4 regions of the Exiguobacterium sp. FD-YE-25-4 genome follow, and region 3 is predicted to be linked to each of the others. Evidence: riboswitches for the same ligand, from Rfam matches in the RefSeq annotation. Region 3 holds a riboswitch; each other region holds the start of a gene.
The links. Region 3 has a riboswitch for thiamine pyrophosphate ahead of thiT (energy-coupled thiamine transporter ThiT). Riboswitches for the same ligand answer to the same signal wherever they lie in the genome.

Region 1 (8,084 bases), 410 kb from region 3:
CGACGTCTGTGACCGGGTCCTCATGCTTCAGGACGGCCTGCTCCAACCGTCGCCCCGGCATCAAAACAGGGAAGACCGCGATTGAGGCGGCCTTCCCTGTTGTTTGTCAGATGACGTGCGCGTGAAGTGGCTCCTCAATCGATGCACTTACGAGTTTTCCTAAATGATGCGTCAACCAGGCGTTGAAACCGATGATGAGTGTCATGTTCCCATGCTCGTCGATTCCGGCCGAATCGACCCGGATTAGTCTTTCCTCGATATGTTGCGAGACGAGAGTGATGCGGGCGAGCGCTAGGACTGATTGGAAGACCTCGTCCGCCGATGACCCAATCGCTTGCGCCACGTCCGACACGGACAGTTCGATCGGTCGTGCCGGCTCAAGCACATAGCGGTCAATCAGCACATCGAGTACCATCGCATGCTGACGATGGCCGTTGACCGGGGCACGATAGAAGGTCACCCCTTCGGCGGTCTTGTAATCCACCTGCCCCGTCAAGCACGCGTGCAGCAACTGATCCATCACCTCTCGCCCCATCGCTTCGTCTCCTCCCGCTTCACCTTGATGATTGTCTGGTTCCATCATAGCAAGACGATACTGCTCAAACGAACGGGACAATCATCGGTAAGTCCCTTGCTTAACGGCATGAACCCGCCGTCAAACTGACACTGCGCGTGAACTATCGTCACGTTTTCGGGTACAATAATGGAGAAAGGAGCGGTTCAGATGCAGAAGAGATGGAAAGTTGGACTTGCAACACTATTCACCGGCTACTATGCCATCAGTTATTATGCGTTCAAGCGCATGACGCGAGGCAAACGCAAGACACCAGAGATGCTCTTGGCCCCGTATACGAAAGAAGATCAATCGTTTTATCATGACGTGCCGTTCGAGCACGTCTCGCTCCGTTCTCAGGATGGCTATCGGCTGTATGGACGCGTCTACCGCAATGAAGGGTCGACGAAATGGATCGTGTTCGTTCACGGCTATACCGCCTCTCACAGTTTCATGGCCCCACATTTGGCGATGTTCCATCGCCTCGGGTACAACCTCCTCGCTGTCGACTTGAGATCGCACGGTGAGTCCGAGGGCGTATACGCCTCTTATGGTTACCACGAAAAGCATGACATCACCGATTGGGTCGACTGGTTGCGGGCCAATGAAGTGGTCACGGAAGTCGGGTTGCACGGTGTCTCGATGGGAGCTGCCTCGATTTTACAGGCCGGACCGTTAACCGACGTCGACTTCTTGATCGCCGAATGTCCGTTTGACGATATGAGACAGCTCATGCGCCATCAGTTGAACGTGCTGCATCGGTTGCCCGGGGACCTGCTCTTGCCAGGGATCAACTATTTCTTGTGGACACGGGCCGGTTTCCGGATGCATCAAGTCCGGCCCAAATACGATCTCGCCGCGATTGACGCGCCCGTCTTGTTCATCCACGGAACGAAAGATGATTTCGTGCCGACGTGGATGTCGGTCGAGATGAACGCGCTCAACCGGCAAAACGAGTTAGCCCTCATCCATGGGGCCGAGCACACAAACTGTATCTTGAAAGATCAACCCGCCTATGAGGCGGCCGTCAGTCAGTTTCTGAATCGACGACGTGAATCGGTCCAGCGATAAGGTCGAGCAAGGCATGGACGACCATCACTGGCCATAATACCCCCATCGCCAAGTACAAATAGCCGAGTCCCCAGCCGACGATCCCGGTGACCAGAACGCCCCTGACGCCTTGATAAGCATGGGCCAACCCGAACAAGGCGCCGCCGATGAAGGCGAGTGTCAAGGATGAGACGTCAAGATAGAGACTGACGGTGTAGAGGAGCACACCCCGGAAGATGAATTCCTCGGTCACACCTGCCGTCCACGAGACAGCGCTCCAGGCCTTCGCCTCAATATCCGTCCGCGGCAAGAGCAACCGCTCGATTTCGAGCTCATAGTACGGTCGTAACCGCCGCCGTAACCGAGACGAGGTTTTGACGAGCAAGTAAAACGCCAGCAGCACGGAGATGAGGATGGTCGTGAAAAAGAAAAACTTCCAAGCGGACATGTCCCCTTCGACCGGGGCGAATCCGAGACCGACCATGTCTGGCGGGACGCCGAACAAGAAGACGAGGGCGAGCAAAAGCAGACTGAGCCCCCACGACGACTTGACTGTCTGTTCATAGACACGTCCACGACCGAGCGTTTCGATCATCGGCTTCATCAACCGGGCGTTGAACAATTGAACGATCAACAAATACATGAGAATGATGGTAAAGACGGCCTGTTCGAGCATCTATATCCACTCCTGTCCTTCCTGTTAGCTATATGCTACACTATTCGGGTATTGTCTAGAAAGCTAGGAGGCGGAATCTTGAAACGATTGATTTTGCGACTGACCGGTCTCATGCTTGTGATCGTGCTGTGCCTCGGCGCAATCGGCTGGTTTGGTCAACATGATAAAGTGAACAACGCCCTGTACCGGGCCTATTACGGGGACCATGGCGTCCCGTCCGTCCATCGCGATGTGTATGAGGATGCCGCGGCCACGTATGACGTCGATTGGCGCTTACTTGCCGCCGTCCATCGCGTCGAGACGATTTTCTCCCACAGTTCATCGATGCGTTCATCGGTCGGGGCGATCGGACCGTTCCAATTCATGCCGCGGACGTGGCTCGGTTGGCAATATGACACGGACGATCAAAAAGGCGATGTCCCTGAGGACGAAGTCGATTTGACGGATCTCGCGCTCATTGAACAGTACGGCGGTCTCGGACGCGATGGCAACAATGATGGCAAAGCCGACCCGCACAGTCTCGTCGACTCGGCCCATACGGCCGCTTACTATTTGAGCGAGCACGGCGGGACGAAGGCAGACACGACGGACTCGATTCGAAACGCCATCTTCGAGTACAACCGCAGTGAACAGTATGTCAATGATGTGATGTCGTTTTATGAGTCATATCAAACCGATGTGTCTTATTTACCGGATGACAAGGCGTCGGCAACCCAAAGTGTCGCGCGCTACACAATCCGCTACTTGGAATGGTTCGCAGGCTGGGTCTGACCCGGCACTATTTGATTAAAAGTGAGGAAACCTTATGAACACCCATATCGAGGAAGTGACGATTCGTGTCAAGTCGGTCTTCAATGAGGACAAGACGAAGCGCTACTTGCGTTCGTACGAATTCACAGATGTCGTCGACGGCGTCATCTGTGCCGTCATCATCTACTCGCCACGGATGAGCGATGCTTTCTTGTCCGGTACGACAACGCAGCGGGCGTATATGCTCATGCGGAACCATCTCGATCAACCGATCCGTGAGATGCGCGTCATCAGCCTCGTCCCGACACTCGCCATCAATGACAATCTGCCGTACGTCGAATCGCAACTCGACGAAGTCAACTTTCATTACGTTGAGGAAACGCTCGACGAGGTCGAGGCGAGCGGAGGTATGATTATCGTCGGCTGGGGCTCTCCGGGACGCTTGATGCATCATGCCACCCCGTATAAGGCGCTCTTTGCCGATCATGAGGCGCATATGTTCTGTATCGGCACGACTTCCAAAGGCGAGCCGCAACAGATTCGTATGGCCAACGAGAACACCGTGCTCGAGGCGTTCAATAACGAATCGATCAAACCGAAATTTAGAATCGTGAAAGAGACGAAACAAGACGACTCCGAGTGAGTCGTCTTGTTTTAACGTACGCCAAGCCACACGCTCACTCCAAACAATAGGAGCAAAAGCGACGCCAACAGAAAGTCGTTTCTGGTGACGGGGACAACCTCGTACGTCGCTCGAGGTTCCCCCGTAAACCCACGTGCTTCCATCGAGAACGCGATTCGTTCCGCTTGGCGAATCGATCCAGCAAGAAGCGGAACGATTAATTTGGGGACGTGGCGGATGTGATCGAGTCTCGTCTCCAAACGTACGCCTCGTAGCGTATGCGTTTCATATAGTTGCATCAGTTCTTTTTTTAGAATCGGAAAGAAACGAAAACCGACGAAGACACTATATGCGATTTTTGGTGATAGCTTTCCTTGTTGCATCAAACTGTAGACGAACCGTTTCGGGTCCGTCGTCAGCGTGAACAGAAGCGACAAGGCTGTGAATGCCAACACACGTAAGGAGAGCGTCGCTGCTAGCATCACATTCTCATCGGTCACATCATTGCCAAACAGCTTGAACACGACATCTCCGCTTGATTGCTTTCCAAAGACGAGCGTCGTCCACAATGTCCCGAGCGCGGTCAATAAAAATGGGATCATGAACAACCCCCATCTTCTCCAGCTCACGGCAGAGAATAGCGTTTGAAGTGTAACTGTTCCGAGAAAAACAGCAAGCGGAGTCCAAGGGTTATACATGAAGGCGAGACCGAACATGAGACATGCCACGGTCAGAAATTTAATCGTCGGGTTCATCTCATGAAATGTCATCGCGATTCCTCCATCAATAAGCCGTGGGTGCGTAGTAATTCTTTTTCATCCCAGAGTGAAGCGTCATATGGCCCACTCAAGTCGCCGTCACACATCAAATAATATGTGTTCGCAATCCGCGCGAAGCTGAGGTCGTGCGTCACAAACAAAATCGTCTGGCCGGATCGTATTCGTTCGACCATTAAGTCATAGAGCGCACGAAGCGATACCTCGTCTTGTCCGGCAGTCGGTTCATCAAACGCAATCAGTTGTTTATTAGACAGCATCATCACTCCGATGGCGAGCCTTCGTTTTTGACCGTGACTAAGGGAGAGTGGATGGTGGTCACGCACTGATTCGAGCCCGAGCCGCGTTAAGACGTCCTCAATCGGGCGATTATGGCCATATGCGAGTTCTCGGGTCACATCATTCGTAACGAATAGATGCGCCGGTGATTGCGGGACGAGGCCGACTTCACGATGTTTCCGGGCTAGGCTTCGCAGCCATGTCGACTTTCCGCTACCATTTCGACCGAGCACCGCAATGAGATCACCCTCAGCGACCTTTAACTCGCTCGCTGCTAATTGAAATGTTTTTCGTTTTAATTCCGGTATGTGAAATAACATTTTCTTTCCTTGTTCAACTTTAATTGGAGAGAACGCATAATCTGGTCGGACGATGAACGGTCCATCATAGTCGATGCGCCCACTCACGAGCTTTATTTGTCGGTCAAAAAAATCACCCCATATGTATGGCCGATGCTCGATGACGACAACGTTTACGGTCTGTGCGACGCCGTCGAGCCAACGAACGAAATGATGGGCGGTCTCAGGATCGAGGTGAGCGAGCGGCTCATCGAGGAGGAGCCACTCGGGACGGCCAATCAAGGCACAAGCGACGGCAATTTGCTGCTTCTCACCCCCCGATAGGTCATGAATGGTACGGTGACGATAATCGGTCAAATGCAACGCCTCTAACATTGTGGTGACACGGGCCATCATCTCGTCTCTCGCGACGGCAAAGTTTTCGAGCGTGAAAATCAATTCTTCTTCGACCGTCTGCATGACGAACTGACTGTCCGGGTCCTGAAAGACCGTTCCGACGCGCCGGTTCACTTCGCCAGCTTCATACGTATCATAAGAGCGATCAAACAAGTGCAATCTGCCCGTCACGATGCCATCACAATTGTCCGGATAGAGACGATTCATCAAAGCGAGCAATGTTGATTTTCCCGACCCACTTGCCCCTGTAATGACCGTTCTCCCTTTTGTTAGACGTAGTGTGATATCCGTCAAGACATCGCATTTCTTGTTCGGATAACGAAATGTCAGATGTTCTGCCTCAACCATGCATACGGTCCTGTCGCGCGAGAGCATACCCATCAAGCGCGCCCGTCCGAAGCAACAAGTCGCTCAAAATCTTACCGCCCAGACCAGCAATCAACATCCCGCTCGTTGCGCGTAGTGCGAACATCGTAGCCACATATGTCGGACTGAGGGCATTGAGACCTCCCATGACGTACGTATATGCGAAACTTGTCACAGCAGCACTGAATCCGGCGAGCATGAGCACCCAAAGATCATAGCGTTTATAACCCGTCAAAGCGAACGCCGCTTCGGCGCCGATCCCTTGAACGATCCCGACTAAAATGATGCGCGGTCCGATGGCGTTGCCAATCATCATCTCAATCGTCGCCGCAAGCACTTCGGACAAGAATGCAGCCCCAGGCTTGCGAATGATATAAGCTGCGATAATCGAGACGATGAACCATATCCCAAAAATCCATTCGTAGGCGATTGGTCCAATCAGACCGGCCCACAAGTTCCCAGCATGGACGAACGCCAAATAGACCACCGCGAACACGACCGATAAAATCGACAACAAAACGATTTCTTTTAACTTCCACGATTTAAGCATCCATACGTCCCTCGTGTGACGGACTGTTCACGCTGAACGTCACCGTCATGACGACATGGCTTGTCTTCTGTCGGACGCGATCAAACGTCGCCTCATAGAAAGCGAACACCGGCTCGATGTCCCCATGTATACCTGAGGCGTAATGCATCGAGTCATTGAAGACACCTCGCTCTTTCGCAAAAGCGATTTCTTCGTAGATGATGTCCATATAGTCGTCATCACCGAGCGGATAGAGCGCGAACTGTGAGGAGACATATTGCGGACCGACGGGACCATTAAGCGGTTCGCTCGACACAACGAGCACTTCATCTCCGGCCGTATCCCCTGGACACCCGACCGAGAACGTCCCGCTCATCGACACATGTTCCCCTGTCTTTGTCGCGTGTGACAGCACGGCCTTAGCCACATCGAATACATGCTCACTTCGTCCACGGATGACCGTCGACACGTCATCGGTATGTCGCCAGACGTTTTGTAAATCCGTCTCCTTCAACGCCCCTTTGATGATGCTCACGAAATCAGTCGTCATCGGGCTCAGTGTAAAGCGGAACCCGACGATCGGGCTCGTTCCACATTGTTTGTTCATGTTCTATTCCCCCTTATTATGTGTACACAAAAAAGCCGCATCCATGAGAATGCGGCCACTCCTCCAATTTTAATCCATTAGAAAAAGTGCCACACTTCCTCACGCCGGTATTACCCGGATCGAGTCATAAGGGATTGGAGCCATGCTCACATCTCAGCCGAAGCACCCCTAGTGTAGTCCAATGTATGCGGTTGTTCATGCAAGAATCAGTATAGACGACCGCTTTCATTTTGTAAACGGTCTTATGAGAACGTGACGACCTCGTTCCCCGGAAGTGTGTCCCGGAGCGTCGACCAATCCAGCGCCATCTCCTCATCTGTCAGCAGACAGTGATCGAGCTCTTGTTCGATGATGGCTCGATCCATCCGCTGCCCAATCAAGACGAGCTCCGTCTGTCGGTCCCCGTACGGTTCGACATAGTCGGCGTCGAGTTCCGGTTCGGCCGCGAACATGTGACGACGCTCTTCTTCCGGAAGCGTCGCGAGCCAGCGTCCGGCATGTTCGAGCGTCGAGGCGTAACCCGCTTGTGAAAACAGACAGGCGAGGTCGTTCCGTGAAGCGATCCATAAAAACCCTTTCGCACGGACGATTTCTTCCGGAAACGTCTCAATCCAGGTATGGAGACGCTCCGGGTGGAACGGCCGACGCCGACGGTAGACGAATGAGCTGATGCCATACTCTTCCGTCTCCGGCGTGTGCACATCTGTCTCAAGTTCTTGAATCCACCCGGCCGCATGCATCGCCTGTTCGAAATCGAACAAATTGACATCCAACAGCTCGGTCAATTCCACGTTCGCATGGACAGACGTCAACAGCTTCGCGGTTGGGTTGAGCGCCTTCAACAGTCCGGTCATCTCGCTGAGTTCGGTCTCGGTCACGCGATCCGCCTTGTTCAAGACGATGATATCGGCGAATTCGACTTGGTCGACGAGTAGGTCGACGACTTCGCGGACGTCCGTCGCGTCAATCGCCTGCTTACGTTCATGGAGCGACTCGCCCGAGTTGAAATCTTTTAAGAACCGAAACGCATCGACGACGGTCACCATCGCATCGATATAGACTCGGTTCGTCAAATCGATGCCGAGGGCGTCATCAGCATATGTAAACGTTTGGGCGACCGGGATCGGCTCTGAGATCCCGGACGACTCGATGATGATTCCGTCGAGGTCCCGGTCGTGCGC
Region 2 (8,084 bases), 1.3 Mb from region 3:
CGATCTGGTCGATCTCCTGTCGCTGCAGCTGTGCGTATTGACGCAACGCCGCTTCGTATCGACTCACGTCCGGTCGTTCACGTAGCGCCTCTCCGTCGATGTCTCGCATGAGCAACCAGTTCCGGGCTGAATCGATGGCGATGACGTCAGGCACGAAATCAGGATGCCGCTCGGCCAGAAACGCCGACAATCCGGCCTCGCCGCGGCTGATATCGGTCACCGCTTTGGCGTAGTAACGTTCCTTATCGAGCGCGCCAACAAGCAAGTACGTCAAATCGGTATCTTTGATCACGTGCCACCTCGCATTCGGCACGTTTGCCTCAATCCATCGTTCGAACCGTTCACGAAACGATCGGTCACGCCATGGGATTGCCTGTCTCATCCTGTTCACCCTTTCTTTCATCATCTCCTAGGAGGAAACGATATGGACGTTGTATATTACTCATACCCGGTCGATGCCATCTTGTATATGTACTTAGGGGCGACGGCCATCGTCAGTCTCATCATCGGGCTGCTCGTTTGGCGTCTGTTCAAGCGCCGAGATGTCGGCTTTTGGACAACGCTCGTTCTCAGCTTTGTCGGGCTGTCGCTCTCGCTCGTCTGGTTTCAAAACGCGTCCGTCGCCGTGTTCATGGGGACACTCCCGTGGCTGATCAATCTCGTCTTCTCCCTTTTGTTGTACGGTCTGTTCGTCGGCATCATCTATGTCACGTTCCGACCACGAAAGCTCGACCGCGTCAAATGACGGTATGCTATACTCATGTTAATAAACGACCACTAGGGGAGCCTTCGGGCTGAGACGGCATGCGCCGGACCCTTCGAACCTGATCTGGCTCATACCAGCGTAGGGAAGTGGTGTGGGATTCGTCTGTCTTTCCACGCCACTTTTCCACTTGGAGAAGTGGCGTTTTCATTTTGAAAGGAGACTATCTATGCGTATTCAACAACTCACTTGGATGGCGATGCTCATCGCCATCGCCGTCATCGGTTCCCTGTTCATCTCGATTCCGACCGGTGTCGCCCGTGCCTATCCGATTCAACATATGGTGAACGTCATCGCCGCCGTCACCGTCGGGCCGATCGGGGCCGTTCTCGTTGCGTTCGTGACCGGAATCGTCCGTGTCATGACCGGTACCGGGTCGCTCTTGGCCTTTCCCGGAGGTATGATTGGGGCGCTTTTGGCCGGGGTCTTCTATATGAAGACGAACCGCGTAGCCTTCGCCGCATTTGGTGAAGTCATCGGGACCGGCCTCATCGCTTCGCTCGTCGCCGTCCCGTACGCCAAGGTGTTGATGGGGAGCGAGTTCGGGGCGCTGTTCTTCTTCCCAGCCTTCCTTGCCTCGAGTGTGACTGGGGCCGTGCTCGGCTGGATTGTTTTGGCTCGGGTCAAACAATTGCGACCGCTCACGGCGAAACGATAAATAGGAGTTCCCCCCGCTAAAAAAAATGGTAAAATCAGGATAACACATACTGGGAGGTCATTTCTTGAATCGATTGACGCTATTACTGGCTGCCACCGCTTGCCTGTTCATGTCCGGTCTGTTGTATACGCTTGAACGCATCGCCACGTTCACCCGCTGGAATGCTCAGATTGCGACGGGCACGTTTTCCAGCGAGCCGATGTTCGTCGATATTCTGCTCCAAAACGTGTTCATCTCGATTTTCGGAGTGGCCGCGATCGTTCTCTTTTTCAAAGCGGGCAGTGCTGTCCAAAATACAACGTCCACAAAAGCAGGGACAGCCGATTTATGACGGCTGTCCCTGTTTGACGTGATGTGATGGTTTTATAACTCTAGTGAAGAAGGAGTGTTTAGTTATGGACATTAATCGCAATCCTTATTTTTACTCATTGTTAGTCGGGACTTTAATTTTTCTATTCATCTTCATCTCTGAATTCTTTTTCAATTTTGGAATCATATCGAATCACTCGATTACATTGCTCTTTCTTTCTTTGACCACTCTGTTGGCGGTACTGCTTATTTTTTCCGTGCTGTATGTCAAAAAATTTAAAGACGAAAAAGGGAACATATTATTAGGCGTATTAATCTTTTCAGGCGCTGGTTTCCTTCTTTTCTTACTACTCAATACGTTAGTGATGTTGTAAGTTGAACCGGGTCTAGTCGTCTTCCTTCGATTTTTAGTGAATTTGCATTATCATTATCTCCTTACCTTGTTCATAAAAATCACAGCTCAAAAAGTTTCTTCCCACCTATATTTTCAGTGAGCCGTTCGCTACACTGAAAGAAAATAAGGGGGGCAAAGCGATGTTTCGTATCGGCAGTATCTTTATTCCTGTAACAAATTTAATCCGATCATTGGAATGGTATCAAACCCACTTTCACATATCTGAAATCGGACGTTGGGAAGGTGGCATCGGCGTCCATTTCCCAGACGGGGCGACCCAACTCGGATTGATTGAAACGAAAAACGTTGCTTCGACGACGTTCAGCGACCGAAACGGTGACGAACACGTCAGCTTCAACATCGTCTGCGACGACATTCAATCCATCCATGACACATTTGAACGCGCCGGCTTGAAACCTGGCCGACTTCAAGATTTTGGCGGGATGAGTTGTTTTGATGTATTGGACCCGGATGGCAACGTCATCAGTCTGACGTCAGAATCAGCCGATTCGCCCTTCCATCGAGACCAGATTAGACAAGCACAATTGAAAGGACAGACCCAATGAAACAAATCCACCATCTCTGCATCCAAACGCCCGATTACGAGGCGTCCAAACGATTCTATGAGGCGCTCGGCTTCGAGCTCGTCCAAGAGTCACCCGACTTCCACACCCGAGCGTTCAACAGCTGGCTCAAACTCGGTGACTTTTATATCGAGCTTCAAACGGCAAAAGTCGACGAGACGTTGTCGCCTTATTCGAAGCACGTGGCCGGACCGGTCCACTTCGCGCTTTATGTCGATGACCTCGAAGCGGAAGTAAGGCGGCTTGAGGACATTGGCGTGACGTTCCTACCAAAGCACGGCGGGAACATCTACTTCGTCGTTGACGGTCATTTGAGTAAATTAAAAGCTCCGGAAGGCACGATTATCGAGCTCCGGGACACGTTCTTAATCAAGTGAGGCGCTGCCTCGCTTTTTTTATTGCCAAAATCGCACACCCTCATGTTTTTCGCCGTCTTCGAACAGGTACATGACAGAGAACACACTTTGTCCGTACCGTTTGGAGGTCTTTCATGAAATATCTCGATTATTGGAGTTACTTATCGCTCTCCCTCGCCAAGCTGTTCCTATTCAGTCTGTTGACGGCGAGCGCGTTCGACCTGCGCTTTTTGTTCATCAATCTAGCGACCATCTTGATGATGACGAGTTGGGCGCTACTCATAAAACAACAGACGCGCCGCTTGATTTTGTTCACGTCGCTGTTTCTGCACAGCACGTTGCTCATCTCGGACGTCTGGTACTACCGCTATTTCGGTAACTTGCTGTCGGCCACCCTACTGTCTGATATCGGCCAGATGGGAGACGTCGGGGGCGGCTTTCTGACACTGATTCAAGCGCCCGACTTCATCTTGTTCACGGACTTGCTCGTCTACGCGGCTGTCCTCCTCTATATGAAGCGACACCCCATCACGGAACCGAAACGTCTCGGTCGCCGTTTGGCAGTCACCGGTTTTCTTGTCGGCTTCATCGTCTTTACCGTCCCGACCGTTGTTCATTACGCCGAAACAGATCACCGGAAAAGCCCGATTTCAAATATGCGCGAGTATTATCAGCTCGGCTTTTGGGGCTATCACGGCCTCGATACATTCCGCGGCATTCAGGACGCCCTTCATCTCGGTGGCGACCTAACAGAACAAGAGCTCAGCCAAATCGAAGCGTTAGCGACCGAACCGGTTGACGCCACAGCCGATACGAACGTCATCGTCGTCCAGCTCGAGTCGTTCCAAGCGTCCGTGATCGGCCAGACGGTCAGCGGGCAAGAACTGACGCCGAATTTGAACGCGCTTCGTGATGAGATGCTGTATTTCCCGAATTTTTATCATCAGACGCACGAGGGCCGGACGTCCGATGCGGAATTTACCGTCAACGCCTCGCTCTATCCCGTCAAATCAGGTTCGGTGTATACGCAGTATGCGACGAACACGTTTGACGCGTTGCCTGCACAGTTGCGACGAGCCGGCTATGATACGGCCGCGATGCATGCGTTCGACAAGGAGTTTTGGAATCGCGCCAACTTCTACGAGCAGATTGGCTACAACCACTTCTTCCACCAAGACGATTATCCGGCCGATCCGGTCATCGGCATGGCCGTCGGCGACAAGGAGTTCCTGACGACATCGGTCGACCACTTGGACACGTTGGACGAGCCGTTCTATTCCTTCATGGTCGCGTTGACGAGCCATACGCCGTATGAGATTCCGGACGAGGAGAAACGGTTGGATCTATCGGAATACGAGGACCCGCTCCTCCAAGACTATTATCATACCGTCCACTACACCGATGCCGCCGTCGGTCTCATGATTGAACGACTGAAAGCCAACGGAACGTGGGACGACGCCTTGGTCGTCTTTTATGGCGACCATGACAGCGGATTGACCGCTACCGGTGGCGAGATGGCCGTAAATGCAGATGCCGACTCCACGGTCGATTTGTTCCAGCTCGATCGCTCCGTCCCGTTATTCATCAAACCGGCCGGACTCGAACGAGGTCAGACGGTGCAGACGAGCGGCGGTCAAGTCGATTTGGCCCCGACTATCCTCGATTTGCTCGGGATGACACCGACGTACATGCTTGGAAGTTCGCTTCTCGACGATGAGCCCAATTTGACCGTGTTCCGGAACGGCTCGTTCCGCTACGACGACCTTTATTTCGTCCCGGATTTGACAGATCCGGTCGGCAGCGGCATGTGTTATTCGGTCGAGACCGGTGATGACTTACCGCTTCAAGCATGTGAACCATACATTGACGAGGCCGCCGAACAGCTTCGGTTATCCGATACAATGATTGAGAAGGACGCACTGTCCGACTTCACACCAAACGACAAACAAGCCGCCCCGAAATAATCGGGACGGCTTGTTTTGGTCAGTAGACGTTTCGTAACGCGGCGACATCGATTTTCTTCATCGGTAAGAACGCTTGCGTCACGCGCGCCAGCTGCTCCTTTGTACCGGTCGTCAGCATCTCTTCCATCTCCCAAGGCACGATTTGCCAGGAGACACCATACCGGTCTTGGAGCCAGCCGCACTGTTCCGCTTCCGGGACGGCCGACAGCTTGGCCCAGTACTCGTCAATCTCGGCTTGCGTCTCACAAAACGCGATCAGCGACTGCATCTCATTGAAGGCGAATTGATGATTCTCCGCGCTGTCCATGGCGACGAACTCGCGTCCGGACAAGACGAAGCGGGCGTAATTGAGCTTCCCTTCCAACTCTGGACCGTCTGTCGCCTCGTAACGAATCATATGGTCTTCGAGCACGTAAGAATCCGGGAAGATAGAAATCCAGTCATTCATCGCCGCCTCAGCGCGGCCGAAGACGTCCCCGACGAACAAAAAGCATGGGGTCACGGTCTGGATGTCCATCCCGCCGCTATGCATGACTTGCCAAGAGACACCGTGTTTGTCTTTTAACCAGCCGTAGCGCTCGCTAAAATCATACGTGTCGAGCGGCATGAGCACCTCTGCCCCCTCCACAAGCTCGTTCCACAGCGTCTCCACTTCTTCCGACGTCGGAAACGTGACCATGTACGAGATGGACGGGTTGCGCTCCTTCAACGGACCCGCCCCGAGCAGTTGAAAGAATTGTCCCGCCAGCGAGACGGTCACAACCGTCGTCTCACCCGAAGGCGTATCGCTCAGTTTCGTCGTATAGTCGACGAATGAATCAGGAAATTTCGACACGTACCACTCCGCAATCGCCTCGACGTCGCCTTCGAACCAAATACACGGGATAATCGGTTGAGTAATCATAATCCTTTCTCCTTTCAGACTTCACGCAGACGATACACGTCACGGACGGCGAGTAGCGTCTCAGCTGTCTTTCGGTATGCTTGGTAATGCGGTGAGTTGATGTGATGGTCAAGCGCCGTCTCGTCTTCGTACTTTTCATAGAACACGAACGTGCCCGGGGCATCGATTGACTCATGGAGCACATACGTCAGGCACCCCTCCTCTTGTCGCGACGGAGGAATGACCTCATCGAGCGCTTGCCGTAACTCGTCTTCTTTCCCCGGATGTGCCTTCAAGATAGCGGTAATTGTAATTGCCATATGCGATTCCTCCTTCTAAAAGTCTATTCGTTCACCTGTTCCCTAAACGAAACCGATCTATCCCAAAAAGCGAGTGTCTCATGAGGAGACACCCGCTTGTGCTTACTTCTTCTGTTTCGGTTTGAACGGCCACCATACTCCGTCCCCGAACGATACCGTGATCGCAGGGATGAGCAGCGGCAACACAATCAATCCGTATAACAACAGTCCGGTGATAACGATCGTCGCAATCTGGACGAGACTGAGCACGCCAGACGGGATCATCGCCCCGAACGTTCCGGCGAGGATGACGGCCGCGGTCATGATGACCGTCCCCATCTTCGTCATCGAATGGACGAGCGCATCGCGAACCGTCATCCCGTTGATCGACTCTTCGCGGAACCGATCGAGCAGGAAAATCGAATAGTCGATGCCGAGGGCGATTAACATGACGAACCCGAAGAACGGAACGGCCCAACTGATGCCGTCATAACCGAGTCCTTCGACGAAGATGAGCTCCGTGATGGCCGCCGACGTGTAATACGTCAGTAAGAGCGAGCCGATCATATAGAGCGGCATGACCATCGAACGGAACAACATCGTCAAGACGATGAACAGCGTCACGAGCATGATGGCGACCGTCCGATTGAAGTCGTTCGTCGACGTCTCATTCAAGTCGCTGTTAATGCTCGAAATCCCGGCATATCCGATTGTCGCCTCCGCGAACGGCGTATCGGTGACGACCCGGTCCATCGTCGCTTTCACGGTCTCGACCGTGTCAATCGCTTCCGGCGAATATGGGTCCATCTCGAGGATGACCTCGAGCTGTGTCGCCGTCCCGTCGTCAAATACGTAGCGTTCGACAGCTGGAGCGAACTCCTCTGACGTGAGCGTCCCTTCCGGTAGATAGACGCCCGTATCGCGCAGGCTGTCCGAGCTACTCAGGTCTGATAGGAATGCCGCCGCTTCATTGATACCGGTCTCGATTTGAGCGAGCCCTGCGTTCGCTTCACCGACACCCGCGGCGAGTTGTCCGAGACCCGTTCCGAGTTCTCCGGCTTGGGCGCCTTGTGCCGTCAACGTAGACGCTGCTTCCGTAATGCCTGCTTCAATCTGACTGAGACCACCAGACACCTGTTGCAGTTGTGCCACCGTCGCCGGAATATTTTGCGTCGCCGTGAGTCCTTGGCCAATCAGACCGAGCTGAGCGTTCAATTGACCAAGTCCCGCTGCCGCTTCCGCGAGCGGGGCGCCGGCATTCGTTGAACCGGCCGGTAATTGGCCAACGACGGCGTTAAGCCCAGATTCGACTTGCGCGAGTCCGGCCTGAACGTCACCGAGACCAGTCTCGGCTTCCGTCAGTCCTGCGCTCACTTGTTCGAGCTGGGTGTCGACGTAAAAGTCATCGATGACGTCACCGGTCGGACGCGTCACGGAACGGACGCCGCTCACCCCGTCGACGTTTTCAAGTTCACTCGAGAACTTCTCGATGTACGGAATGTCCGTTTCGGACAGCGTGCCATCTTGTTTCAAAATGACTTGGACCGGCAGCGACTCCCCTTGTCCGAATCCTTCTGAAATCAAGTTGAGGCCGCGCACGGAATCATAATCGTCACCAATCTCATCGACCGTATTGAACGATCGGGCATCGTCGTACGTGAACAACACCGGTACGGTGATCAACGCGACGACGAGAATCGAAACGAACGGTCGATTGACCGACAGACGGCTGAATCCGGCCCAGAGACGGCTGTCGTGATGTTCGCCCGCCTTCTTCGATGGCCAGAACAAACGATGCTTGAGCGTCGCCATAAAGAACGGCACGACCGTGAAGAGAATGAGCAAGAGCACGGCAATCCCGACCGCGACAGCGA
Region 3 (8,084 bases):
GGATGTCATCTCCCAATCGATCGCCCCAGGCAACGAGGTCGTCCCATCTGAAGAGACGGTGACGCTCGTCGTCTCGACCGGCAGCAATAAAATCGAACTCGCCAACTTGGCGGGCTATACGTTCGAGGAAGCGACAACGTATGCCGAACAGAATAGCTTGAAAATCGTCAAACGTGATGAGTATTCAACGAGCGTTCCTGCGAATCAAATCATCCGTCAACTCCCGACGGCCGGTACGGCAGTCGACCCGGGGACGGAACTGACCGTTATCGTGTCACAAGGGGTAGAACCGACGGACGTCTCGATTGAACGGGAAGTCAACGTCGAAATCGAGCCGCCCGCTGAAGGCGAAGAAGCCGAGGCACTCGAAGTCGTCATTCGGACGGTCGACGCCCGTGGCGAAGTCGAGGTGTTGCGTGATAAGATAACGGAGACAACGACTTACTCGTATACGCTCGTCATCGCACCGGACGAAGTCGGAACCGCGACGATTGAAGTCGACGGCGAAGTCGTTCGCACGGATACGGTGACTTACGCACAAGCAAAAGATTCACAATGAAGAGGTGGCGTGCGCGTCGCCTCTTTTTCTAAGGAGGGAATGGAATGAAAGGTACGATTATTCGATTACAAGGCGGATTTTATGACGTCATGACGGAAGAAAAACAAGAGATCCGTTGTCGCGCCCGCGGCAATTTCCGCAACCGGAACATCTCGCCGGTCGTCGGTGACGATGTCGACATCCAAGACCAAGGGGATGGTACCGGTTATATATTGGCTGTTGACGAGCGGTCGAACCATCTCGTCCGCCCGCCGATTGCCAACATCGATCAAGCGTTCTTGTTATTCTCGGTAAAAGAGCCGGCGTTCTCGTTCCATCTGCTCGACCGTTTCCTCGTCTTGATCGAGTCGAAGCAAGTCCATCCGATTATCGTTTTGACGAAAATGGATTTGTTGACGGAGGCGGAACGGGAGAAGATTCACGAAGCAGCGGCTTTATATCGTTCCATCGGCTATGAGGTCATCGAGACGTCGACCGAGGACGGGTCGGGGATCGAAAAAATCCGCGGGTCGTTTAAGGAGAAGACGAGTGTGTTCGCCGGACAGACCGGGGTCGGTAAGAGTTCGCTCTTGAACGCGGTCGCACCTGAGCTTGAACTTGCAACCGGGAAGATCTCGAAATCACTTGGGCGCGGTAAGCACACGACGCGTCACGTCACGCTGATCACGCTCGCTGACGGGCTCGTGGCCGATACGCCTGGTTTCTCGAGCCTCGAGTTCCCAGAAGAACTCGAAGTCGAAGAGATGCGCTGGTGTTTCCCTGAGTTCGTCGAGCGGCATGATGACTGTAAATTCCGCGGTTGTGCCCATTTGAACGAACCAGGTTGTGCCGTCAAAGCGGCCGTCGAGGCGGGAGAAATCGCTTCCACCCGCTATGAGAATTATGTTACGTTTATGGCAGAGTTAAACGATAGACAACGGAGGTACTAACATGATTAAAATTGCACCATCGATTTTAGCGGCGGACTTCGCCAATTTAGAGGCAGAAGTGAAGGCGGTCCAAGAGGCCGGAGCGGATTACATCCATTTTGACGTCATGGACGGTCAATTCGTCCCGAACATCTCAATCGGCCTACCGGTGTTAGCGAGCTTACGGAAGAAGTCGGACATGGTACTCGACGTCCATTTGATGATCGACCAGCCCGAACGGTTCGTCGAAGATTTCATCAAGGCCGGGGCGGATATCGTCACGGTTCACGTTGAAGCGACGAATCATTTGCATCGCGTGTTGCAACAAATCAAAGCGGCCGGCGCCAAGTGTGGTGTCGTCTTGAATCCGCATACGCCGCTGTCATCGATTGAACACGTGCTCGGTGACGTCGACATGGTGCTCCTCATGACGGTGAACCCTGGCTTTGGGGGCCAGGCATTCATCGAATCGGTCGTCCCGAAAATCTCGGCGCTGAGCGAGATGCGCCAAGCGCGTCGTCTCGACTTTGAAATCGAGATTGACGGCGGTGTCAACGCAGAGACGGCGAAATTATGCATCGACGCTGGCGCTGATGTGCTCGTGGCTGGTTCAGCCATCTATAACGAGCCGAGCTATAAAGACGCAATCGATAGCATTCGTCACGCTTCTCGTGTATAATCGTCGATAGAACAACAAATATTGTCGCAAGGGGTGTCACATTCTGTGGCTGAGAGGCATTTGCTAACCCTTTGAACCTGTTCCGTTCACACGGACGTAGGGATGTGGCGAAAATGCACGTTGCTACTCGATAGCAGCATGGCGTTTACGTCATGCTGCTTTTTGTCGTTCGCTCATATAATAAGGAGGGAATAAGATGAAACAACGTTTAAAACTACAGGCGCTCATTGAAATCTCATTGTTCGCCGCACTCGGCTTGATCTTTGATTTGCTCATCCCGTTCCGGATGCCGCAGGGCGGATCGATCAGCCTGGCGATGTTGCCGATCTTTGTGATGGCGTACCGCCATGGATTAAAAGGCGGACTGGCGACAGGAGCGCTCGTCGGAACGCTGCAACTGCTGTTCGGGGCTTACATCTTCACACCGGTCCAGTTCCTGCTCGACTACACGTTCGCTTACGGTGTCGTCGGGATGGCCGGACTGTTCGCTGGTCAAGTGAAACGGGCCGCCAAGGACGAGGCGAAAAAGACGCTCGTCGTCTACTTGGTGCTCGGGGCGCTCCTCGGTTCTTTGCTTCGCTACGGCGCCCACGTCTTATCAGGGATCGTCTTCTTCGCCGAGTACGCGGAAGGGCCGGTCGTCGCCTATTCGTTCGCTTATAACATGACGTATATGTTGCCGTCCTTCCTCGTGTCGGCCGTCGTCCTCGTTCTCTTGTTCGTCTCGGCACCACGTTTCGCCACGCTCGCGACCCGGGGCCTCCGCTAATGCGGGTGTTGATTGTGGCGGCCAGCCCGGAACCAATCTCGGGACTCCCGCGTGACGTCGATTACATCATCGGCGTCGACGGGGGGTACGAGACACTGTTGAACCAAGGGCTGAACCCGGATCTCGTCGTCGGCGATTTCGACTCCTTCACGGGCGAAGTGCCGATTGACGCCGTCCGTTACCCATCTGAAAAAGACGTGACCGACCTCGAGATCGCGCTCGAGGTGGCCCGTGGACACGGGGCGACGGAGATGCTCGTGTACGGCGCTCTCGGTGGACGCCTCGATATGACGCTCGGCAATATTGGGCTGCTCGAGGCATATCCAGAGATGCGTTTGTTCACGGCCGGGCAAACCGTTCGTCTTGTTGGATCTGGGCGTCACGAGCTTCCACGTCAAGCCGATCATTATTTGTCGCTCATCCCGTGGAAGCGGGCGAACGTGTCCATCCGCGGCGTCAAATATCCGCTCGACCGTCACGATGTCGTCAGCCATGAGGCGCTCACGATCTCGAACGAGTGGGCCGGTGAGGCGGCGGACTTGATCGTGCACGAAGGAAAGGTGCTCGTGCTGTATATCAAAAAATGAACACAAAAAAATCCCATCGGCGAATGCCGCTGGGATTTATTTCGTTCGTGTATAAAAATTATACGCGTTCAACGAGACCTGATTTAAGAGCGCGAGCTGAAACCCAAACTCGTTTAGGTTTACCGTCAACGAGAATACGAACTTTTTGTACGTTTACACCCCAAGTGCGTTTTGTCTTGTTGAGTGCGTGCGAACGGTTGTTACCTGATTTAGGTGATTTACCTGTTACGTAGCATTTACGTGCCATGCGTTTCCCCTCCTTTTTTATGTGGGTTCGTCCTAATAGACACTCGTTTATATTAGCACGGGTTTTTTCACGATGCAACTAGAAAATCATAGGATGACAAGAAAAAAACTTGACATTACTGGAAAGGATTTTAATAATGAATGAGGGTTACGGCTACAATTGACCGAGTTTATGGAGCAGGTTCTTTTAATAACTAGGTACTTATTGTAGAATGTAGTGAAGGAATCATTCCGAATGAAGGAGGCTACTCCATATGGCAATTGAAATGAAGACAACATATGGCAATATTGACATCACGAACGACGTGGTCGCAACACTCGCAGGCGGTGCGGCGATGGAATGTTTCGGCGTTGTGGGAATGGCGTCTCAAGCTCAATTGAAAGACGGTATTGCAGAACTATTGAAGCGTGAAAACTACGCCCGAGGCGTGGTCGTACGTCAAGATGGAGAAGACGTACATATCGACATGCACATCATTGTGAGTTACGGGACGAAAGTGTCGGAAGTCGCATATAACGTGCAAAGCCGTGTAAAATACACGCTCGGTGAAACTTTAGGATTAAACGTTTCGTCGGTAAACATATTCGTACAAGGCGTTCGTCTGACGAATGACTGACGAGAACGAAGGAGGATTTGGTGTGGGTTTAAAACGTTTAGATGGATTGGTGTTCGCGAACATGGTCGCGAACGGTGCAGCCAACTTGAGCCAGAATGCGGATTATGTAGATTCGCTTAACGTCTTCCCGGTGCCGGATGGCGACACGGGGACGAACATGAATTTGACGATGACATCGGGTGCGAAGGAAGTGGCCGCACTCAACACGGCAAATATCGCTGACGTCTCATCGAAGTTTGCACGTGGTCTCTTGATGGGAGCACGCGGGAACTCCGGTGTTATTTTAAGCCAATTGTTCCGTGGCTTCGGTAAAGCGATCGAAGGAAAGACCGAAGTGTCGACAGTCGATTTCGCCGAGGCATTGAAACGTGGTGTCGACACGGCATACAAGGCGGTTATGAAACCGGTTGAAGGAACGATTTTGACGGTTGCTCGTGAAGCGGCCGACGAAGCGCTCCGTGCTTCAGAGTCGACGAGCGACTTCAACGAGTTCATGGAACGTGTGATCGTGGAAGCGAAAGCTTCACTCGAGCGGACGCCGGACTTATTGCCGGTCTTGAAAGAAGTCGGCGTCGTCGATTCGGGCGGCCAAGGCTTGCTCGTTATTTATGAAGGGTTCCTTGCGAGCCTCGAAGGAAAAGAGCTCGAGAAGCCACATGCACCGGTCATGGATGCGCTCATCGAAGCCGAACATCATGCCCACGCCGCGCAAGGATTCATGTCGACCGAAGACATCGAGTTCGGTTATTGCACGGAAATCATGGTTCGTTTCCAAGATGCGAAGTTGAAGGATGCCCCGTTCAACGAGGACGCGTTCCGCAACGAACTGTCTGAACTCGGGGACTCACTCCTCGTCGTCGCAGATGAAGAGTTGCTTAAAGTTCACGTTCACGTCGAGACGCCAGGCGACGTCATCACGAAAGGACAGCGTTACGGTGAACTCGTCGCTGTCAAAATCGAGAATATGCGTCAACAGCACTCGACCATTTTAGAAGAAGAGCACGGCGCGAACCAACATGGCGTCCAACCGACGGCTCCGAAGGCGAAAGCACCGTATGCGATCGTCACGGTCGCCATGGGTGAAGGCGTCAGCGACTTGTTCCGTTCACTCGGTGCGGCTCACGTCATCGAGGGCGGTCAGACGATGAACCCATCGACGGAAGATATCGTCAAGGCAATCGAAGCGGCCAACGCGGACCATGTCTTCATCTTCCCGAACAACTCGAACATCATCATGGCTGCCGAACAAGCGGCATCGGTCGCATCTTGCGGCGTCTCGGTCATTCCGACGAAGACGGTGCCACAAGGACTTGCGGCAGCAATCGCGTTCAACCCGGAAGCCGATGTGGAGACGAACGAAAGCGTCATGAAGACGGCGGCTAGTACCGTCAAGTCTGGTCAAGTGACGTATGCGGTTCGTGATACGAGCATCGACGGTGTCGAGATTCGTAAAGACGACCACATGGCGATCGCCGAGAAGAAAATCGTCGCCTCATCGGCCTCGAGCCTCGAAGCGGCGAAGAAATTAGTCGACGCCCTCGTCGATGCCGACGACGAGATCATCACGATCTTGACGGGCGAAGGTTCGTCAGCAGAAGACGTGGAGGCACTCTCGGCGTACATCGAGTCGAAGAACGACGAGATCGAAATCGAGGTTCATGACGGGAAACAACCGCTCTACTCCTACATTTTTAGTGTGGAATAAGCTGTAACTCAGCCCTACCTTCTGTATAATGAAGGTAGGGTTTTTTTGAAAGGGGGAAATGCGATGAAATATCGCAGTGTGTTTGATATCATCGGACCGGTCATGGTCGGTCCATCGAGTTCGCATACGGCGGGCGCCGCCCGCATCGGTCTCATGGCCGGAAAACTGTTCGGACGGACACCGCGGCTCGCGCACATCACGTTTTATGGGTCGTTCGCCGATACGTATCGGGGACACGGGACCGATGTGGCCATCGTCGGTGGCATCATGGGCTTCGATACGTTCGACTTACGGATCCCGCAAGCGCTCGATCTCGCGAAAGAACGCGGCATCGAGGTCGTCTTTGAGACGAGCGATGCCCTGACGGATCATCCGAACACGGCCCGCGTCCGCCTAGAAGACGAGGACGGCACGTTTGAAATCGTCGGGATTTCAATCGGCGGCGGGACGATCGAGATCACCGAGTTGAATGGATTCCCGCTCAAATTGTCGGGCGGCGGGCCGGCACTCGTCGTCTTGCACCACGATCGCTTCGGGGCAATCGCGGCCGTGACCGGTATTTTGGCCAGACATGAGTTGAACATCGGCCATATGGAAGTGAGCCGTCATGAGAAAGGCAAGCAAGCGCTCATGGCGATCGAGATTGATGATCATTTGTCAAAAGACGTGTTAGCGGAAATCGAGCGGTTACCTCAAATCGAGCGGGTAGCCATCTTTGGGGAATAAGGAGACACCAATATGTTTAAATCAGTAGAAGAATTAGTCAGAACGGCAACGGAACGAGGGATTCCAATCTCAGAAGTGATGATCGAGCAAGAAGTGCACGTCAGACGCTCGACGCGTGAAGACGTCGTCGGCATGATGGAACGCAACCTCGAGGTGATGGAAGAAGCGGTTGCGCGGGCACTCGAAGGCGTGACGTCCGTGACGGGGTTGACGGGGAATGACGCCGTGCTCATGACCGACTATATCCGCTCGGGCAAGTCGCTCGCTGGGGATTTGATTTTAGACGCGGTCGCCAAAGCGATCGGGACGAATGAAGTCAACGCGGCGATGGGACGCATCTGTGCGACCCCGACGGCCGGCAGCGCCGGTGTCGTACCGGGTACGTTGTTTGCGGTCAAAGAACGTCTGGAAATGGACCGCGAGGCAATGGTCCGGTACTTGTTCACGTCTGGTGCGTTCGGGTTCGTCGTCGCCAACAACGCCTCGATTTCAGGGGCGGCCGGTGGTTGTCAGGCGGAAGTCGGTTCGGCGACCGGAATGGCCGCGGCGGCCATCGTCGAAGCAGCCGGTGGGACGCCGGAACAATCGGCGACGGCGTTTGCGATCGCCTTGAAGAACATGCTCGGTCTCGTCTGTGACCCGGTGGCGGGTCTCGTCGAAGTGCCGTGTGTCAAACGGAACGCCATGGGTGGAGCGAACGCGATCGTCGCGGCCGATATGGCCCTCGCTGGTATCACGTCTCGCATCCCTTGTGACGAGGTCATCTCGGCGATGCATGAGATCGGCCAGATGATGCCGACCGCCTTGAAAGAGACAGCCCGCGGCGGACTTGCCAATACGCCGACGGCCCGCCGTCTCGAACGAAACATCTTTGGAGAGAAAGAAAATGTCGAGAAGTGAGGCGCTGACGACGCTCAAAGGGGTCGGGCCAGAGATGGCCAAAAAATTAGAGACGATGGGTCTCGAACGAATCGAGGACGTGCTGGAGCACGTCCCGTTTCGTTATGAAAATTATAATAGCGGCACGGTGACGACGGCCATCCACGGCGATCTCGTCAAATGGAGCGGTACCGTCCAAGCGGAACCGCTCGTCCGTTATTACAGTAAAGGCAAGAACCGGCTCCAATTTCGGCTATTGCTCGAGGAACGCTACGTCGTCCACGTGACGATGTTCAACCGGGCGTTCTATAAAGACAAGCTCACGCTCGGCGCCACCGTGACGGTCAAAGGGAAATGGGACATGAACCGGATGACGATCAGCGCGACCGACCTCGAGTTCGGTGAACTG
Region 4 (8,084 bases), 1.4 Mb from region 3:
CGACGAGGAGAAAGCGGAATCGGCCCGCATCTTCAAAGAGCGATGGGATCAGCTTCGGGCGGACGAGGACTATTTGAAGCGAAAGAAAGCCCATCAGAAACAGTACGGCTGATTATCGGGTCATGACGATAAAACGGGTCGCCCCTTTTTCAAACGAAGTGACCTGTTGAAACCCGAGCTGCTCATAGAGATGGATGGCCCGCTCATTGAACGCGGCCACCGTCAACCGGAGCGGTTTACCTTCGTGTGCCGCTTCTTGCATCACCAACCGGACGAACGTTCGCCCGTGTCCCCGTCCCGTTCGATCCGGATGCATGCCGAGCCCGAGGTCGACGCATGTGTCATCGTAGACGTATGTATCGTTCGGCACTTGTGCATACGTGCCGAGACAATAGAAACCGATCAACGCCTCGTCATGGACGGCCTGATACGCCATCAGTTCATCCAGCCCTTCCGCTGAAGCTTCTTGGTTATAGAAATCATACGGTGCCTCGTACGTCCACGCTTGAATCGCGCGGGCGTCTTGCTGTGTCATCGGGCGAATATCCATGACAACCTCCTTTCTCACGTCTCTTTTTGTTCGTGCTCATCGGCAAACATTCCTGTCTACATCAAAAAAAGGATGGGTCGCCCCATCCTCACTTCCGTGTCCACGTCGCCGTGATGTCGACGTCGGCCGCATGCATTAAATTGTGGATTGGACAACGAGCCTCGACGCCTTTCTGGAGCGCCGCAATCCGTTCATCCGATTCGGTCGTATCGAGGACGATGTTGACGTGTACTTTCTCAAAATACGTCCGTACTCCTTCAACGCCTTGGAAGCCGCGCGGGTCGAGCGTTCCTTCGGTCACGAACGTCACCCCGTCATAGTTGAAATCTTGATCTTGCGCCACATAGGCAATCATGATCGTCGTACACGACGACAATGCTCCGAGTAAATATTCGAGCGGGTTCGGACCGGCGTCCGTCCCACCGAGACGTTCCGGTTCATCGACGACGAACGGTTCGAGGTCACGCACATGCACCGTCGTCTTCACACTCGTCGCTTCCCCTTCGGCTCGCATCGTTACTAACGGTTTTTCAGTCATCTCGTCTCCTCCTCTATCAAATTGCCATCTTCATTCTCGTTCCCGTTATTTCGGTCCGTGTAACACTTCGTCATAAATCGCATAGTCGTTTTTACCGTGTTGCTTGATTTGATACATCGCCTGATCAGCTTTATGAATGAGCGTGTCCAAGTCCGCCCCTTGATCCGGTGCGACACTGACCCCGATGCTCGCTCGAATCGGAATCGTCTCCCGTCCGAGCCGGAACGGCCGCTCCGTCAGCAGCAACTGCAAGCGCTCGACGAACGCAACGATGTCATCTGCATCGACGTTCGGCACATAAATATAGAACTCATCCCCGCCGACGCGCGAGGCTAGTCCCGCTTCCGGCGTCGCCATCTCAAGCAACTCACCGAGATGAATGAGAAAATCATCGCCGACTTGGTGGCCGTACGTGTCGTTGATTCCTTTAAAGCCGTCGAGGTCGATGACGACAAGCGCGACCGTGTCCGCTTGCAGTAATGCCTGGTCGGCCTGCTCATAAAACGCCCGACGGTTCGCGAGTTTCGTGAGCGGGTCATGATAGGCGAAGAAGCGAATCGACTGTTCGGCTTCTTTGAACGAATGGACGTCTCGAATCAAAATCATGCCGTGTATTTTTTGATCGATATAGACGAAATCACCATCGATGACGACGTACCGTTCTTGTCCTGATTTTGTCTGAATCTTCGTCTCGAACTCGAGAAACTTTTTTTGCGCATGGAAATGTTGGTCGTAATGCGCACTCCATTCGTCCCGCTTTTTCTCGGGCAACAAATCGACAAAACGTTCATTGACGACACGGACCGTATGAAACAATGTGCGCGCGGCCGGATTCGCACTCTCAATCTGTCCCTGATCATCGACGAGCAGAATCGCCGACGGGTTCAAGTTATAGAGCGTGCCATACCGTTTGACGTAAGACGCTAGGAAATCAAGTCGATTCATCGCGACGACGAGCGCGACCGCCCAGACAAGTCCACCGTACATATACGCGTAAGGCGGCATGATTCCGCGGAGCTGGACGTATCCGAAGACGATGTCCCAGACAAGAACGGCGACGGCCGTCCAAATGAGCATGCGCAGCACCCGTTGATGCTCGAAGCGCTCGGACCGCTTAAGGGCATACATCAATAATAGGATCACAAGAAAATGAAACACGTTACCGACGGTCATCGTCGTCAAATAAGACGCGTTGAACTCAGGATAAATCCAGACACCGACTTGGTCGAACCGCTGACTGTTCAAGATGTTCTCTTGACGGATGAACGTCAAGGCGACCGGGACGAGCGGCAAATAAATGGCATACGGATAAATCCATCTCGGTAACTTCGCCCCGACGCCCGTCACTTTGACAATGAAGTGGACCGAACAGACGAAAATCAAAATTCCGGCGTTACCGAACCAATACGTCACGAAGGCCGGACTCGCTTCGATCGGGGACAAATGACGCCCGAACTCGGCCAAGAACAGCATCGCATAACCGAACACGAACAGACTGAGCAACCGATGCTCGACTTGGCGCGGGTTGCGGAGCAATACGTCAAGAGCGAGGTGACTCAATAGAAAAGCCGGAAGCAAGTAAACGGCCATATAGAGAAATAATGCGGTCATGGATAGACCCCTTTCTTCTAACAAATCCATCTCTTACTTTCTCTATCGGTCGAAGCGATTCCTTTGTCGATTTCACGGACACATCCATACAAAAAGCGAGCGGAACCAAGTCCGCTCGCTGTCGTCATCTCGTTTATAATGTGTCCTCAATCGCCGTGTCACCTTTGACGAGGTCAATCGCTTGATTGTGGGCTGCGTCATGACCAATGAGATGTGCCAAGAAGGCCGCCACGTCTGCACGCGGAATCTCACCCGTCGATACGTCGCCCGTCTTCACTTTGCCGGTACCGGCGTCATCTGTGAGAGCGCCCGGACGGACGATCGTATACGTAAGCCCACTCTCCTCGAGCAGACGATCCGCATGGTGCTTCGCCACATAATATGGTTTCATCTCTTCCGGCCATGCCGAACGATCTTCTGCTTTCAATGCGCTCACCATGACGAACTGTTTCACATTCCCGTTCTTGGCAGCCTCAATGCTTTTCGCCGCGCCGTCAAGGTCGATCAGGAGCGTCTTGTCGGCTCCGGTGCTACCACCTGAACCGGCTGCGAAGACGACCACGTCCATGCCAGACATTGCTTGTTCAAGTGACGAGACGTCACCTTCGAGGTCGCCTAGGACGGCCTGATAGCCTTTTGATGTGAAGTCATCGAGTTGCTCTTGTTTTCGAACCATCGCCGTGACTTGGTGTTTCCCTTCCTCGTGCAATCGTTCCACGAGCTGTTTTCCAATCTGTCCATTCGCGCCTATTACAAATACGTTCATCTGTCTTCCTCCTCGATTTGAATTCAGAGACAAGCGAAACGCCGTGTGGCTATGGCCACATCCGGTGCAGAAGCGATGGCTGAGATGACGGCGACGCCGTCCGCCCCATCTTGCCGAATCATCGGGACATGTTCCGGTAAAATGCCGCCAATCCCCACGATTGGCAGCTCTCGGTACATGGCTCGGACTTGGCGGATGAGTGTCGTCCCGTTCACTGCCCCGGCATCTTCTTTCGAAGTCGTCGGGTAAATTGGGCCAATACCTACATAATCCGCATGCTCGATGGCTGCTGCCACTTCTTCGAGCGTGTGGACCGAGACACCGAGCCACTTATCTGGACCAATCCGCTCCCGAACGATTGCGGCCTCGGCATCGTCTTGTCCGATATGCACGCCGTCCGCATCAATGCGCGCCGCCAGTTCGACATCGTCGTTGATGATGAACGGGACGTCGTACGAACGACAAAGTGCTTGCAGGGTCCTTGCCATCGCTTCTTTTTTATCCCCATACAGTGCCTCTTTACCTTTTTCACGAAATTGAAAACATGTCACGCCACATTGGAGTGCCATTTCGACCGTCCGTAACATGTCTTTCGTGTTCGGTGTCCCGCATACGAAGTAAAGCCGCAACTGTTCAGCGAGTGCCCGCCTTGATGGATTCAATCGTCACACCCTCCTCTCCATACGCCACATATGCCCAATGGTTCGTCGGTCCGTGTCCGGCGCCGATCTCGAGGCCATGGGTGATGGCGCTTTGAATGAACCGCTTCGCCGTCACCGCCGCCTCCATGATAGAACGACCTTTGGCAAGTTCCGCTGTAAGCGCCGCCGAAAATGTACAACCGGTACCGTGCGTATCGCTCGTCTGGATGCGCGGGGCCGAGAGAAGGAACACTTCCGACTCCATCATGATCAAGTCTTCGGCAGTTTCACCTTCGAGATGGCCGCCTTTTAAAATAACCGCGCGCACGCCGTACGCTAACATCCGCCGAGCCGCCTCGAGACGATCATTAAACGATCGAATCGTCAACCCGGTCAGCACTTCCGCTTCCGGCACGTTCGGCGTGACGACTGTCGCGAGTGGCAACAAGGAGGTCTTGAGCGCATCGACCGCCGTGTCCTGTAAAAGCGGGGCCCCTCCTTTCGCAATCATGACCGGGTCGACGACGAGTCGGTTGAAGACATGACGTTTCACCCCGGTAGCGACTGCCTCGATGCGCGCCGCATCAAATAACATCCCGGTCTTACATGCTGCGATCGAAAAGTCCGAACCGATTGCATCGAGTTGTTGCGTGATGAGTTCCGGCGACACCGCTTCGACCCCATGCACCCCGCGCGTATTTTGAGCGGTGACGGCCGTCAGAACGCTCGTCCCGAACACCTCTAGCTCTTGAAACGTCTTCAAATCGGCTTGGATTCCTGCTCCCCCGCCAGAGTCCGAACCGGCAATCGTCAATACTTGCGGCCGCATCATGACACCACCTCAATGCGGTCGCTCGGCAACTCGACGGCTGTCATCTTGCCGAGTTCATTCAAGAAATGAACAGGGAAGTCGCCCGGTCCATCCGCCAAAGCGGTAGCCAGTTCGCCGCACCGCGCATATCCGGCGAGCGCTGTCGCCGTGGCCGTCAACGCGTCGGATTCGACCGCAAGGAACGCACCGACGACCGTACTGAGTAAACAACCGGTCCCTGTCGTCCGGGCCATTGCTGCGGTGCCGCCTTTGATTTCAATCGTCGCGTCCCCGTCGCTGACGACATCCGTCTCTCCGGTCACGGCAACGACACAGTTGTAGCGTCGTGCCGCCGCGCGTGCGATTTGATTCAAATCGTTCCGTTCATCACCCGCGTCCACTCCGCGCGAATTTGTAGCGACATCCATCAACGTCGCAATTTCTCCGGCATTGCCTCGGATGACCGTCACGCGGACATGTTGCAAAATGGATGTAGCGACGTCGCGTCGAAACGCGGTCGCCCCGACACCGACCGGATCGAAGACGACCGGCCGGCTCGATTCATTCGCCGCCTGTCCGGCTCGAATCATCGTACGTTCCGTCGTCGCATCGAGTGTGCCGATATTGAGTACGAGCGCATCGCTCGCAGACGCCATGTCCGCGACTTCTTCGACGGCTGACGCCATCACCGGCGCAGCGCCGATGGCGAGCAACCCGTTCGCCGAAAAGTTAGCGACGACGATATTCGTAATGTTATGGATGAGTGGCCGTTCGGCTCTGACTTTGTCCCATAAGTCGCGCTTCATCGTGTCACCCCCGCCGGTAAATCCCACGACTCGAGCGTCCACGCCATTTCCCAAAACGCATGTTCATAATAACAACTCTTCAAGAACAGCTGTTCATACCGGACCCGTTCTTCCGCTGTCGCTTGTCCGGCGAGCACGTCGAGCCGTTCAAGCTGTTCCTCGACGAGATCGCGGAACCATTCCGAACCGTACGTCGCAATCCACGTCGCATAGATCGGATGATCGGGTGTCGCATCTTTCAATCGCTCCCCGATCTCATAATAGACCCAGTAGCACGGCAAAATCGAAGCGAGCACATCACCGAGCGTCGGACCGGCCTGTTGCATATGGAGCGCATAGGCGTAAGCCGTCGGGGCCGGCTCAAACGTCGCACACTCCGCCTCCGTCACGTTGAGCAAGGTGAAAAACTCACGGTGCAACGCATGCTCTGCTTCGATGGTATGGAGCGCATGCGTCAAAAAGCGGCTCGCGACTTCCATGTTCGGGGCGAGGGTCGCGCCTTTCGCCTGTACTTTGGAGAACTGGTTCAAATAGTATGAATCTTGCATGACGTAATGCCTAAATTTCGCCTCGTCGAGTTCGCCTGTTCCGAGCTCGCGGACGAACGGATGGTCAAAGCTGGCTTGAAACAAGGCATCTGCCTCTTGTCGAAGATGTGCGGTGAATGTCATTCATGTATCCTCCTTTGTGATCAAAAAAGACGCCGCCTCCCATAACGGAAGCGGCGTCGGATTTACACAAAGTGTACGAGAACAATCGGTTCGCCCACTTCCCTACGCTAGCGTGAACTAGATCAGGTTCAAAGGGTCTGGACCTCGTCCATCTCAGCCGCGTCACGCGACTCCCCTAGTGGTAAACATTATGAAATTCGGTCGTCTACGACCACATCATATCAGTCTTTTTCCATGTTGAAAACCCTTTATCGCGAGAAGCGACGGTTCAACAACGTCCCCATTTGGGAGAACCGTTCGGTACCGAGCTTGCGTCGATTCGAGGCCGCGAACACGTAATAATCGACTTTGCCCATGTAATAGATCAAACGCAGGCCGGCCAAGAAGAACGTGATTGTCGTGCTGACAGCAAAGCCAACGCCGTACCAATCGATGCCGCGCGGCAAGAGCAAGAGCGTGAACAACGCATTCAACGTGAAGAACGAGATATTGACGAACAATGCCCCGCGTCGATCCTCGAAATAGAGCAACAACAACGTCAAGATGAGAATCATCGCGTTCGCGAACGCCGCGAGCGTCGTCATCCGAAAGATTTGACCGATCTCATCCGGGACGCCGCTCCAACTGACGAACACGCCTGCCATGAGGATGGCGAACAACGTCACGACGCCTTGGCTCCGCGCGAGTCGAATCAACTCATTTTTCAGCACCGACGTCATCGTCTGTTTCGCTTTCTCGATTTGATGGAGCGCCCCGCCGTAGTTAATCAATCCATAAAACGTACGGTAGCGCTCATAAAACCGGGTCTCGACGGCGACGACGAACAGGAGTTGCGTCGGGATGATCGTCAAGTACGACCAAAAGATGGCCGTGTCATAATACGGGTTGAACAAGAACGAGTCCGCGATGATCACACGTCCTTCACCGAACCAGATGATGAAATTCGTGACCCAAATCCCGAGCACGTACAACACGCCGATGGCGAACAAGTCTGGATAGCGGTCGAAGTACTTGAAGTACGAGAACTCTTTCACCGCGTAACGGAGCGGGAACGTCCGGAGCATCGCGAAGAACAACCCGAACAACGTCACAATCATCCCGACCGTGAAACCGAGCAACAGCTCGAGACTCGACGGGTCGACCATGAGACGGCTAATCGCATAGACGCTCCCGACCGAGATGAGTCCGCCGAGCAGGAAGCTATAGGCCACCGCTTGATAATACTTGGCGGCACTTAAAAACAAGAACATGACCCAGATGACGTTAATCGTCATGAATAAAACGAACAACGTCAGTTTGTACAGAAAATCGAGCGGCGACAATAGCCAAAAGATACTGTACAGAATCGTCGCGGCGAGGATCGTCACTTTGAGCATCCCGGTGAAGACCGGGAAAATTTCATGCGCTTTCTTCTCGTAAAACAAGTCCGCCACATATCGGGTGACGACGAGCTGTTGGAAGCTGAACAAGATTTGCGAGAAGATGAACGCGTACGAGACCGAGATCATGAAAAGCGTCCGTTCGGCGAGCGATAACGTCGGCATTTGGAACGCCAACCATTGAATCGTCCCGACGACCAAGATGACGATCAACCACGGTCCGGATGTGACGAGGCCCGAGAACGTGTACGCCTTCAACCTGGACGAATAGTAGTCTTCTTGGAACAACTTCTGCAGCTTAAACCCGATGC

Region 1: linked by a shared signal. The riboswitch ahead of AC13H5_RS08230 (Ykof family thiamine-binding protein) and the one ahead of thiT (energy-coupled thiamine transporter ThiT) in region 3 are both predicted to bind thiamine pyrophosphate.
Region 2: linked by a shared signal. The riboswitch ahead of thiW (energy coupling factor transporter S component ThiW) and the one ahead of thiT (energy-coupled thiamine transporter ThiT) in region 3 are both predicted to bind thiamine pyrophosphate.
Region 4: linked by a shared signal. The riboswitch ahead of tenA (thiaminase II) and the one ahead of thiT (energy-coupled thiamine transporter ThiT) in region 3 are both predicted to bind thiamine pyrophosphate.

The regions. Positions count from the first base shown of each region.
Region 1 is NZ_CM168041.1:1,583,630-1,591,713, forward strand. It holds gene AC13H5_RS08185 (ABC transporter ATP-binding protein) at 1-85, shown strand, start outside; gene AC13H5_RS08190 (hypothetical protein) at 107-535, opposite strand; gene AC13H5_RS08195 (alpha/beta hydrolase) at 725-1,624, shown strand; gene AC13H5_RS08200 (CPBP family intramembrane glutamic endopeptidase) at 1,581-2,279, opposite strand; gene AC13H5_RS08205 (lytic transglycosylase domain-containing protein) at 2,358-3,050, shown strand; gene AC13H5_RS08210 (DUF1643 domain-containing protein) at 3,085-3,672, shown strand; gene AC13H5_RS08215 (energy-coupling factor transporter transmembrane component T family protein) at 3,684-4,421, opposite strand; gene AC13H5_RS08220 (ABC transporter ATP-binding protein) at 4,418-5,749, opposite strand; gene AC13H5_RS08225 (ECF transporter S component) at 5,742-6,317, opposite strand; gene AC13H5_RS08230 (Ykof family thiamine-binding protein) at 6,310-6,903, opposite strand; TPP riboswitch at 6,983-7,083, opposite strand; gene AC13H5_RS08235 (GTP-binding protein) at 7,146-8,084, opposite strand, start outside.
Region 2 is NZ_CM168041.1:2,791,107-2,799,190, forward strand. It holds gene AC13H5_RS14360 (phosphotransferase family protein) at 1-382, opposite strand, end outside; gene AC13H5_RS14365 (hypothetical protein) at 425-745, shown strand; TPP riboswitch at 770-868, shown strand; gene thiW (energy coupling factor transporter S component ThiW) at 933-1,421, shown strand; gene AC13H5_RS14375 (hypothetical protein) at 1,486-1,752, shown strand; gene AC13H5_RS14380 (VOC family protein) at 2,265-2,690, shown strand; gene AC13H5_RS14385 (VOC family protein) at 2,687-3,085, shown strand; gene AC13H5_RS14390 (LTA synthase family protein) at 3,199-5,028, shown strand; gene AC13H5_RS14395 (VOC family protein) at 5,048-5,932, opposite strand; gene AC13H5_RS14400 (putative quinol monooxygenase) at 5,947-6,231, opposite strand; gene AC13H5_RS14405 (MMPL family transporter) at 6,334-8,084, opposite strand, start outside.
Region 3 is NZ_CM168041.1:1,178,540-1,186,623, forward strand. It holds gene pknB (Stk1 family PASTA domain-containing Ser/Thr kinase) at 1-559, shown strand, start outside; gene rsgA (ribosome small subunit-dependent GTPase A) at 604-1,488, shown strand; gene rpe (ribulose-phosphate 3-epimerase) at 1,490-2,146, shown strand; TPP riboswitch at 2,166-2,266, shown strand; gene thiT (energy-coupled thiamine transporter ThiT) at 2,343-2,915, shown strand; gene AC13H5_RS06070 (thiamine diphosphokinase) at 2,915-3,502, shown strand; gene rpmB (50S ribosomal protein L28) at 3,561-3,749, opposite strand; gene AC13H5_RS06080 (Asp23/Gls24 family envelope stress response protein) at 4,003-4,365, shown strand; gene AC13H5_RS06085 (DAK2 domain-containing protein) at 4,388-6,070, shown strand; gene sdaAB (L-serine ammonia-lyase, iron-sulfur-dependent subunit beta) at 6,134-6,796, shown strand; gene sdaAA (L-serine ammonia-lyase, iron-sulfur-dependent, subunit alpha) at 6,809-7,696, shown strand; gene recG (ATP-dependent DNA helicase RecG) at 7,683-8,084, shown strand, end outside.
Region 4 is NZ_CM168041.1:2,740,565-2,748,648, forward strand. It holds gene AC13H5_RS14040 (DUF4385 domain-containing protein) at 1-112, shown strand, start outside; gene AC13H5_RS14045 (N-acetyltransferase family protein) at 113-550, opposite strand; gene AC13H5_RS14050 (OsmC family protein) at 639-1,088, opposite strand; gene AC13H5_RS14055 (diguanylate cyclase domain-containing protein) at 1,134-2,699, opposite strand; gene AC13H5_RS14060 (SDR family oxidoreductase) at 2,833-3,465, opposite strand; gene thiE (thiamine phosphate synthase) at 3,489-4,127, opposite strand; gene thiD (bifunctional hydroxymethylpyrimidine kinase/phosphomethylpyrimidine kinase) at 4,099-4,935, opposite strand; gene thiM (hydroxyethylthiazole kinase) at 4,935-5,723, opposite strand; gene tenA (thiaminase II) at 5,720-6,394, opposite strand; TPP riboswitch at 6,477-6,581, opposite strand; gene pelG (exopolysaccharide Pel transporter PelG) at 6,643-8,084, opposite strand, start outside; gene pelF (GT4 family glycosyltransferase PelF) at 8,072-8,084, opposite strand, start outside.